Regions from separate parts of the Pectobacterium odoriferum genome, predicted to be linked through region 3. Evidence: predicted binding sites of a transcription regulator. Region 3 holds the regulator's gene; each other region holds the start of a gene.

Region 1 (2,203 bases), 680 kb from region 3:
ATGATCATACCAACACCGCAGTTGAAAGTACGATACATTTCGTGGCGGCTGACATTACCAGCCTGTTGCAGCCAGTTGAAAACAGCAGGCCATTGCCAGCTGGATTCGTCGATCGTCGCCTGCATACCTTCTGGCAGCACGCGTGGGATATTTTCCCAGAAGCCGCCGCCGGTCAGGTGAGAAATTGCGTGGACATCGACTTTTTCAATCAGGGAAAGTATGGACTTCACGTAGATTTTGGTCGGGGCCAGCAGGTGATCGGCCAGCGATTTGCCTTCCAGCTCGAACTGCTCTGGATCGGTCTTACTGACTTCAAGCACTTTGCGCACCAGCGAATAGCCGTTTGAGTGCGGGCCGCTAGAAGCGAGGGCAACCAGAACATCGCCGTGCTGAACTTTGCTTCCGTCAATGATTTCTGATTTTTCTACCACACCGACGCAGAAGCCAGCAACGTCGTAGTCTTCGCCGTGATACATACCCGGCATTTCGGCGGTTTCGCCACCGACCAGCGCACAGCCTGATTGCTTACAGCCTTCCGCGATACCAGTAATGACGCTGGCAGCGGTGTCGACATCCAGCTTGCCCGTGGCGTAGTAGTCGAGGAAGAACAGCGGCTCAGCGCCCTGAACAACCAGATCGTTCACGCACATCGCAACCAGATCGATACCAATAGTATCGTGGCGTTTCAGGTCCATCGCCAAGCGCAGTTTGGTGCCGACTCCGTCAGTGCCGGAAACCAGAATCGGTTCGCGGTATTTTTGCGGTAAGGCGCACAAGGCACCGAAACCACCCAATCCACCCATAACTTCCGGGCGACGGGTCTGTTTCACTACACCTTTGATACGGTCTACCAATGCATTACCCGCATCGATATCCACGCCTGCGTCTTTATAGCTGAGAGAGGTTTTGTCGGTCACTGCTGAGTCCCCACGAAGGTTACGGGTCGTATTCAGAAAACACGGTATTTAGAAAACATACTGTGGTAAAAATAATGCGCGCTAATTCTAACAGTGTAGGCAATCGTTTGCGAGTGATGAGTCATCGGCTGGCTATTTTTCGTCAATGGCAACAATTTCTCTCCTCGGTTGATCTGGATCAGGCTTAATCATATGGCGCTAAGTAAAAAAGGCGGTATAATCCCGCGATTTTTTTACGACGGGCTCTCGTGCCCGCCGCAGGCGGTGTTTAAAACGCGCTTGGCGTTTTTGTCCGTCCACTAGCCGATGGGGAGATAATGATGAAGATCGTCGAGGTGAAACACCCACTCGTCAAACACAAGCTGGGTTTGATGCGTGAGAACGATATTAGCACCAAGCGTTTTCGTGAGCTGGCTTCCGAAGTGGGAAGTTTGCTGACTTACGAAGCGACGGCTGACCTGGCAACCGAAAAAGTCACCATTGATGGCTGGTGCGGTCCGGTTGAAGTCGATCAGATCAAAGGCAAGAAAATTACCGTCGTACCGATTCTGCGTGCAGGGTTGGGGATGATGGACGGCGTGCTGGAAAATGTGCCTAGCGCGCGTATCAGCGTTGTCGGCATCTACCGTGATGAAGAGACGCTGGAGCCTGTTCCTTATTTCCAGAAGCTGGTTTCCAATATTGAGGAGCGCATGGCGCTGGTGGTTGACCCCATGCTGGCAACCGGTGGTTCAATGATCGCGACGATCGATCTGCTGAAAAAAGCGGGTTGTCACAGCATTAAGGTGCTGGTGTTGGTCGCGGCGCCAGAAGGGATTGCCGCACTGGAAAAAGCCCACCCAGATGTCGAGCTTTACACGGCATCCATCGATAAAGGCCTCAACGAGCAGGGTTACATCATGCCGGGCCTTGGTGATGCGGGCGATAAAATATTTGGTACCAAATAACAGGTAAGCCGACTTGATAGTCGGCTTTTTTTTGGCGTAAACCTAAGTATTTCCTATGGTGCGCCAGAGCCTGTGTTTCGTCACATGCGGTGCTTTATTACATCAGCAGTCAACCTTTTCTTGCTTCATCACCGCTGTGGGGCGGGATAAGTCTGGCTGCCATAAGAAGACACATAAATAGCAACACTACAGAGGATATTGAAGATGACTCGTCGCGCCATCGGGGTAAGTGAACGACCACCCTTGTTACAAACCATCCCGTTGAGTTTCCAGCATCTGTTCGCGATGTTTGGCGCTACCGTTCTGGTACCCATTCTGTTCAAGATCAATCCAGCCACT
Region 2 (2,203 bases), 2.0 Mb from region 3:
TTCGACATGGGATCCCTTTCTCTCGTTTTTGAAACAGGTAATAACAGTATGGCACCCTATTCAGATAGCAAAAACAAGCATTTTGTTGTTGCAAACCGTTGTTAGTACCTGCGTTATTTTTACAAAACGATGAGTGATTTGATGAGAAAAGGCGGCGTGAATAGCCGCCACCGACTGTTGACAAACCTATTTGCATAACGACAACGGGAGTAACGGAATAGAAGAGTAAAGCGTTTGCGCCAGGGATGGCGCAAGCCGAGCGCACAGGGATGTGTTTACAGCGTCTTTACGATCTATCCGTTACTACCGCTCGATGGACTTTGTCAGCAACCTCAGGCGGCGTGAATAGCCGCCCGATTGCCATTAATGGTGGCTGCTGACGGAACGGTAGTCGGCTGAGTCTTTCTGCTCGCTTAGACGTTTAAGCACCATGTTCAGCATGACACCGTACATCGGCAGGAAGAACGCCAGACTGATCAGCAGCTTGAAGGCATAGTCCACCATCGCGATTTCAACCCAGTTTGCCGCCATGAAGGCATCGGTGCTGCGGTAAAACGCAATGAAGAAAAAGGCCAGCGTATCGCTGAAATTACCAAACACGGTCGACACAGCCGGCGCGACCCACCATGCACGCTTCTGGCGCAGGCGGTTGAAGACGTGAACATCCAGAATCTGGCCGAGAACATAAGCCATGAAGCTGGCGCAGGCGATACGCGCCACGACAATATTCACCTGACTTAACGCCTCGAATGATTGCCACGAACCCTGATAAAACAGGCACGACACCAGATAGGAAATCACCAGCGCAGGCACCATCACGGTCAGAATGATACGACGCGCCAGCGGCGCACCGAAAACCCGAACCGTCAGGTCAGTTGCCAGAAAAATAAACGGGAAGGTAAACGCGCCCCAGGTGGTATGAAAACCGAAAATCAATACCGGGAGCTGGACCAGATAATTACTCGACGTAATGATCAGGACATGGAACAACGATAGCCAGATCAGCGCCGTAAGCCGCTGCTGGGGAGTAAAACGATACATAATGTGACCTTTTTGGTTATTGGGGTTAGGGAACCCAAGAGATAACGTGCAGATTTATGCTGCAACGCGGCGGCATAATACGCAATTGCTTCGCTAATGCAATTATTTCGCTACGACCATGTGTTTTGCCAGAAAAAGATGGTTGTTTTCTGCGCAAACGTTGTCGTCGCTTGCGTCGGGAAATCCTCAGCGTAAACTAAGGCGGTTTTTTGATTCCAGCACTGAGAACGTTGATGACCGATCCCTTTACCAACCCGGATAAAACCCTTGATGCGCAGGGGCTGCGCTGCCCTGAGCCTGTAATGATGGTGCGTAAGACGGTACGCCAGATGGAAACCGGGCAAACGCTGCTGATTATTGCCGACGATCCGGCCACCACCCGCGATATTCCCGGTTTTTGCGTGTACATGGAGCATGAGCTTCTGGCACAGGAGACCGAGCAGGTTCCCTATCGGTATCTGCTGCGCAAAGGGTAATACCCGTCATACTTCAAGCCGCAGGTGCGCGGTGTTGCACCGCGCACCGTAGACCGCTATCAGTCCTGTTTTCTCAACAGCCGTAGCGCGTTGGCGGTGACCAGCGCGGTTGCGCCGGAATCCGCCAGCACGGCGAGCCACAGTCCGGTAATACCCAGAATACTGGTAACCAGAAATACTGCTTTCAGCCCCAGCGCGATAGTAATGTTCTGACGGATATTGCGCTGCGTTGCCCGCGACAGGCTAATCATGGCGGCCAGCCCAGTCAGGCGACTGTGCGTTAAGGCGGCATCGGCCGTCTCCAGCGCCACATCGGTACCGCTTCCCATCGCAATCCCGATCGTTGCCGCTTTCATTGCCGGTGCGTCGTTGATGCCATCACCAACCATCGCGACGGGATGCTGCTTGCTCAATTCGCTGACTGCCGTGACCTTGTCAGCAGGGAGCAGGCTGGCGCGGTAATCGATCCCTAATGTCGCCGCAATGGCTGCCGCCGCGCGGGGATTATCGCCCGTGAGCATGACGCCACGAATCCCTAACTGCTGCAAAGCATCCAGCGCTTCACGTGCATCGTGGCGCAATGTATCGCTCAGTGCCAGCACGCCGAGCAGCTTGTCGTCTTCTTGCACCACCACGACGGTTTTCCCTTCGTTCTCCAGCGCATCAATCCGTTGCAACCAACTTAC
Region 3 (2,203 bases):
TCAACGTGTCTGAATACCTAACCCGCACAAAATCATCGATCGGTTAGTTCAGCACCGCAGTAAAACTAAACACGATGATCACAGCCAACGAACCAATGGTTGTCAGCAAAGACATCTTCAGATCTGTATCCATAAACCACTCCTTATTAGCGAACAAATTTTCTCTGAAAACTTCATCTGAAAAAACACGCCCCTTCACAGCCGAATCCACTTAGGCAGTTAAAGCTACAAATAATAGGGTTATTACGATTCTTTCATAATTCTAGCGAAAAATCTCGGACGAATGCATCACTAATAGTATAAATTAGCCCTTTCACTTTCATGATAAATCGGACACAATCCGCTGTTTATGAAAGCGCTGCGTATCAGTCGAAAAACGTCAACCCAGATCCCTTCGGTATAACATTCGGCATTCTCCTTCTGAAATCCTGTTTTTTAGCTTAGAAGAAGAACATTAAACGTAGGCAAACGATTAACAATATACTTACGTCTGTAACAGGTAAGTTCAGGAGTCATTTTTAGATGGCAACGATTAAAGATGTGGCAAAACGTGCTGGCGTTTCCACCACAACCGTATCGCACGTGATCAATAAAACACGTTTCGTCGCCGAAGAGACTAAGGCAGCCGTCAGAGCGGCAATCAAAGAATTGCACTATTCACCCAGCGCCGTCGCCCGCAGCCTCAAAGTTAATCACACTAAATCTATCGGCTTACTCGCCACATCCAGCGAAGCCCCCTATTTCGCCGAGATCATTGAAGCCGTCGAAAACAGCTGCTATGCCAAAGGTTACACGTTGGTGCTGTGTAATTCGCATAACGACATCGGTAAACAGCGCGCCTATCTTTCTATGCTGGCGCAAAAACGCGTCGACGGCCTATTGGTGATGTGCGCCGAATACCCGCCTGAGCTGTTGTCGATGTTGGAAGATTATCGCAGCATTCCGATGGTCGTTATGGACTGGGGACAGATGCACAGCGATTTTACCGATACGATTATCGATAACGCCTTTGAAGGCGGTTATATGGCAGGCCGCTACCTGATTGAACGCGGCCATCGCGATATCGGCGCCATCCCCGGCACTCAAGAACGTAACACTGGCAGCGGACGCTACCTCGGCTTTTTGAAAGCGCTGAAGGAAGCTGATATCACAGTGCGTGACGAATGGGTGGTTCGGGGCGATTTTGAACCGGAATCCGGCTACAAAGCCATGCATCAGATTCTCGCACAGAAACAGCGACCTACAGCCGTATTCTGCGGTGGCGATATCATGGCGATGGGTGCCATCTGTGCGGCTGACGAGCTGGGTCTGCGCGTACCGCAGGACATTTCGGTGATCGGTTATGACAATGTGCGCCACGCACGCTTCTTTACGCCTGCGCTGACCACCATCCACCAGCCAAAGGAGCGTCTGGGCCAGTCCGCGTTCTCTATGCTCCTGGATCGCATTACCAGTAAACGAGAAGATGCGCACGTCATTGAAGTACACCCGACGCTGATTGAACGCCGCTCGGTGGCAGACGGCCCCTACCTCGACTATCGCCGCTAATTAGCGGCAATACTGCGCAGCGCAGGCAAGTGAGCACTACATGATGATGGAAAACTGGCATAATTTCGGCGCTGATGACGATCATACATTAATGGCCTAGCAGGCTCGCTTCCAGCAGAACTCGCCACCGCTTTCCACACGCTATACGGCCCGCTTCCACCGGATGTTCAGCTACTATCTTAACGCCTGTGCAGGGGCATTCAGAGCACGAACACTTCAGCTCTGGCAGGTCGTGTACAGCACGGATGGGATCGAAGGCGGGTTACGTGTTTCACGCTGATAGAAAAAAGAAAACCGGACGATGCGGCTCGTCCGGTTTACAAGAATAGGCAGTGCAGGATATCAGTCTTCGTTGGCGAGATCGCTCAACTGCTTGCTGGCTAACACGCGTTCGACGGTATCCACCACGGCCTGCGTTTGCGGGTCGATTTCAATATTGATACGATTTCCCAGACGTTTCTGTCCCAGCGTGGTGCGGTTCAGTGTTTCTGGAATTAAATGCACGCAGAAACGTCCGCGAGTGACTTCTCCCACCGTCAGGCTGATGCCATCAATCCCAACAAAGCCTTTATGCAGCACGTATTTCATCAGCGCTTCATCAGCCAGACGGAACCAAATCTGATGGTTATTCTCTGAAACCTGAATTTTGACCACT
Region 4 (2,203 bases), 1.1 Mb from region 3:
GCACCGCTGGAAGGGCCGCGTGGCGCAACGGCGCAGCAGATTGCTGAGCACCTTACGCGCAGCCAATCGTTCCCCGATGTCGTTACCGCCTGGCAGCAGGCGATGTCCGAGGCGACGGAGCAGGATATCGTCATTGTATGTGGATCTTTTCATACGGTAGCGCATGTGATGGAAGCGCTGGATGAGGAGAAGGCGAATGGCGAGTAAATTTCAGAATCGGCTGGTCGGTACGGTTATTCTGGTCGCGTTGGGCGTGATCGTTTTACCCGGCTTGCTGGACGGCAAGAAAAAGCACTACGAAGACGAGTTTGCATCGATTCCGCTGATCCCCAAACCGGGTGACAGCAATGAGATGGAAGCGCTGCCTGCGCTGAACCCGTCGTTGCCGAGTCAGCCGCCGGAAGGGGCGGAAGCGGCGATGCAAAACAGCGCGGAAGCCGAAGCGAGATCATCTACACCATCCACAACGACAGCACCTGAAACCACGACGCAGACGCCGCCATCGTCCCATTCTGGCACGAATACGCCAGCCATGACGGCACCGCCAGTGGTGGTTGAACGTCCGCCGGTTCAGACGCCCGCGCCAGTGACGCCGAAGCCTCAGCCAAAACCTGAGGTGAAGCCAGAAGTGAAACCAGAGGTGAAACCGAAGCCAGAGCCTAAACCGGAACCCAAACCGGAAATGAAGCCTGAAACGCAGCCGACGCAGCAAGCGCCTGTCGGACAGGCCTATATTGTGCAGCTTGGTGCGCTGAAAAACGCGGATAAGGTGAACGAGATTGTCGCTAAGCTTCGTCTCTCTGGTTACCGCGCGTATACCGTACCATCAACGCCGGTGTCAGGCGAAATCACCCGTATTTACGTGGGGCCGGATGCCTCGAAGCAGAAGCTGGAGTCTTCACTGGGCGAGCTGAAACAGCTCAGCGGGCTAAGCGGGCAGGTGCGAGCACATTCCGTTCGTTAAGGTCGTCGAGCGGATGATTACGTGATGGATGGTTCGCAGTCGAGCACGTAAATAAGCAAAAGCAGGCCGCGGGGATGAGGTTCACATCAGTGATACGTCGCCCCGCATCTGTTTTAAGATGCCTGCTGTGAGTTTTGAGATGCCGAGAGTTAATAGAATCAGGCATGATGTCTTGTCGGTTTTTTCGCCTGATTATCTATCGATGAAATCGGCGGAAATACGCTACGCAAACGTTTTCTTTTTCTGTTAGAATGCGCCGCGAACAGGATGACGTAGCGGCTTATTGGTAGCATCGTTCATTATTAGGATAGTTCATGGTTTGGGTTGATTACGTCATTATTGGCATCATCGGATTTTCGGCTCTGGTTAGCCTGATCCGGGGGTTTGTTCGCGAAGCGCTGTCGTTAGTAACCTGGGGATGTGCTTTTTTTGTCGCCAGCCATTACTACGCTTACCTCGCGGTCTACTTCACCCGTTTTGATGATGAGCTGGTGCGTAACGGCATTGCGATTGCCATTCTGTTTATTGCAACGTTGATTGTGGGAGCTATCGTCAACTATGTGATTAGTTCACTGGTTGAACGTACCGGATTATCCGGCACCGATCGCGTTCTGGGCATCTGTTTTGGTGCGCTGCGCGGGGTGCTGATCGTTTCCGCACTGCTATTCTTTCTGGATACGTTCACCGGTTTTTCACAAAGTGATGACTGGAAGCAATCCCAGTTAATCCCGCAGTTCAGTTATATTATCAGGTGGTTTTTTGACTACCTGCAAAGCACGTCAAGTTTCTTGCCGCAGCATTTACCGCTGCGGTAGCGCTGATGAGGAAAAGACACCATGTGCGGTATTGTCGGTATCGCCGGTTTTACACCGGTCAACCAGTCGATTTATGACGCGTTAACGGTGTTGCAACACCGTGGGCAGGATGCTGCGGGTATTGTGACCATCGATGCCTTTAATTGTTTTCGCCTGCGTAAGGCCAATGGCCTGGTGAAAGATGTGTTTGAAGCGCGGCACATGCAACGCTTGCAGGGCAACATGGGGCTTGGCCATGTGCGTTATCCGACTGCGGGTAGTTCCAGCGCTTCGGAAGCACAGCCTTTCTACGTTAACTCTCCGTTCGGCATCACGCTGGCTCACAACGGTAACCTGACTAACGCCCACGAACTGCGTAAAAAGCTGTTCGAGCAGGAGCGCCGTCACGTTAACACCACGTCTGATTCTGAAATTCTGCTGAATA

Evidence for each region. The regulator PurR, encoded in region 3, represses purine synthesis genes. The targets are predictions, from matches to a motif close to CANGCAAACGTTTGCNTG.
Region 1: the regulator PurR is predicted to act here: its motif matches at 1,014-1,031, upstream of purM (phosphoribosylformylglycinamidine cyclo-ligase).
Region 2: the regulator PurR is predicted to act here: its motif matches at 1,192-1,209, upstream of tusA (sulfurtransferase TusA).
Region 4: the regulator PurR is predicted to act here: its motif matches at 1,188-1,205, upstream of cvpA (colicin V production protein).

The regions. Positions count from the first base shown of each region.
Region 1 is NZ_CP034938.1:1,460,831-1,463,033, forward strand. Features, by position in the region: gene purM (phosphoribosylformylglycinamidine cyclo-ligase) at 1-917, opposite strand, end outside; gene upp (uracil phosphoribosyltransferase) at 1,238-1,864, shown strand; gene uraA (uracil permease) at 2,069-2,203, shown strand, end outside.
Region 2 is NZ_CP034938.1:99,515-101,717, forward strand. Features, by position in the region: gene EO763_RS00405 (DcrB family lipoprotein) at 1-8, opposite strand, end outside; gene EO763_RS00410 (7-cyano-7-deazaguanine/7-aminomethyl-7-deazaguanine transporter) at 364-1,041, opposite strand; gene tusA (sulfurtransferase TusA) at 1,275-1,517, shown strand; gene EO763_RS00420 (zinc/cadmium/mercury/lead-transporting ATPase) at 1,577-2,203, opposite strand, start outside.
Region 3 is NZ_CP034938.1:2,142,842-2,145,044, reverse strand. Features, by position in the region: gene cydH (cytochrome bd-I oxidase subunit CydH) at 44-133, opposite strand; gene purR (HTH-type transcriptional repressor PurR) at 523-1,548, shown strand; partial or broken gene EO763_RS09565 (class I SAM-dependent methyltransferase) at 1,568-1,828, shown strand; gene EO763_RS09560 (riboflavin synthase) at 1,891-2,203, opposite strand, start outside.
Region 4 is NZ_CP034938.1:3,288,538-3,290,740, reverse strand. Features, by position in the region: gene folC (bifunctional tetrahydrofolate synthase/dihydrofolate synthase) at 1-207, shown strand, start outside; gene dedD (cell division protein DedD) at 197-964, shown strand; gene cvpA (colicin V production protein) at 1,279-1,779, shown strand; gene purF (amidophosphoribosyltransferase) at 1,801-2,203, shown strand, end outside.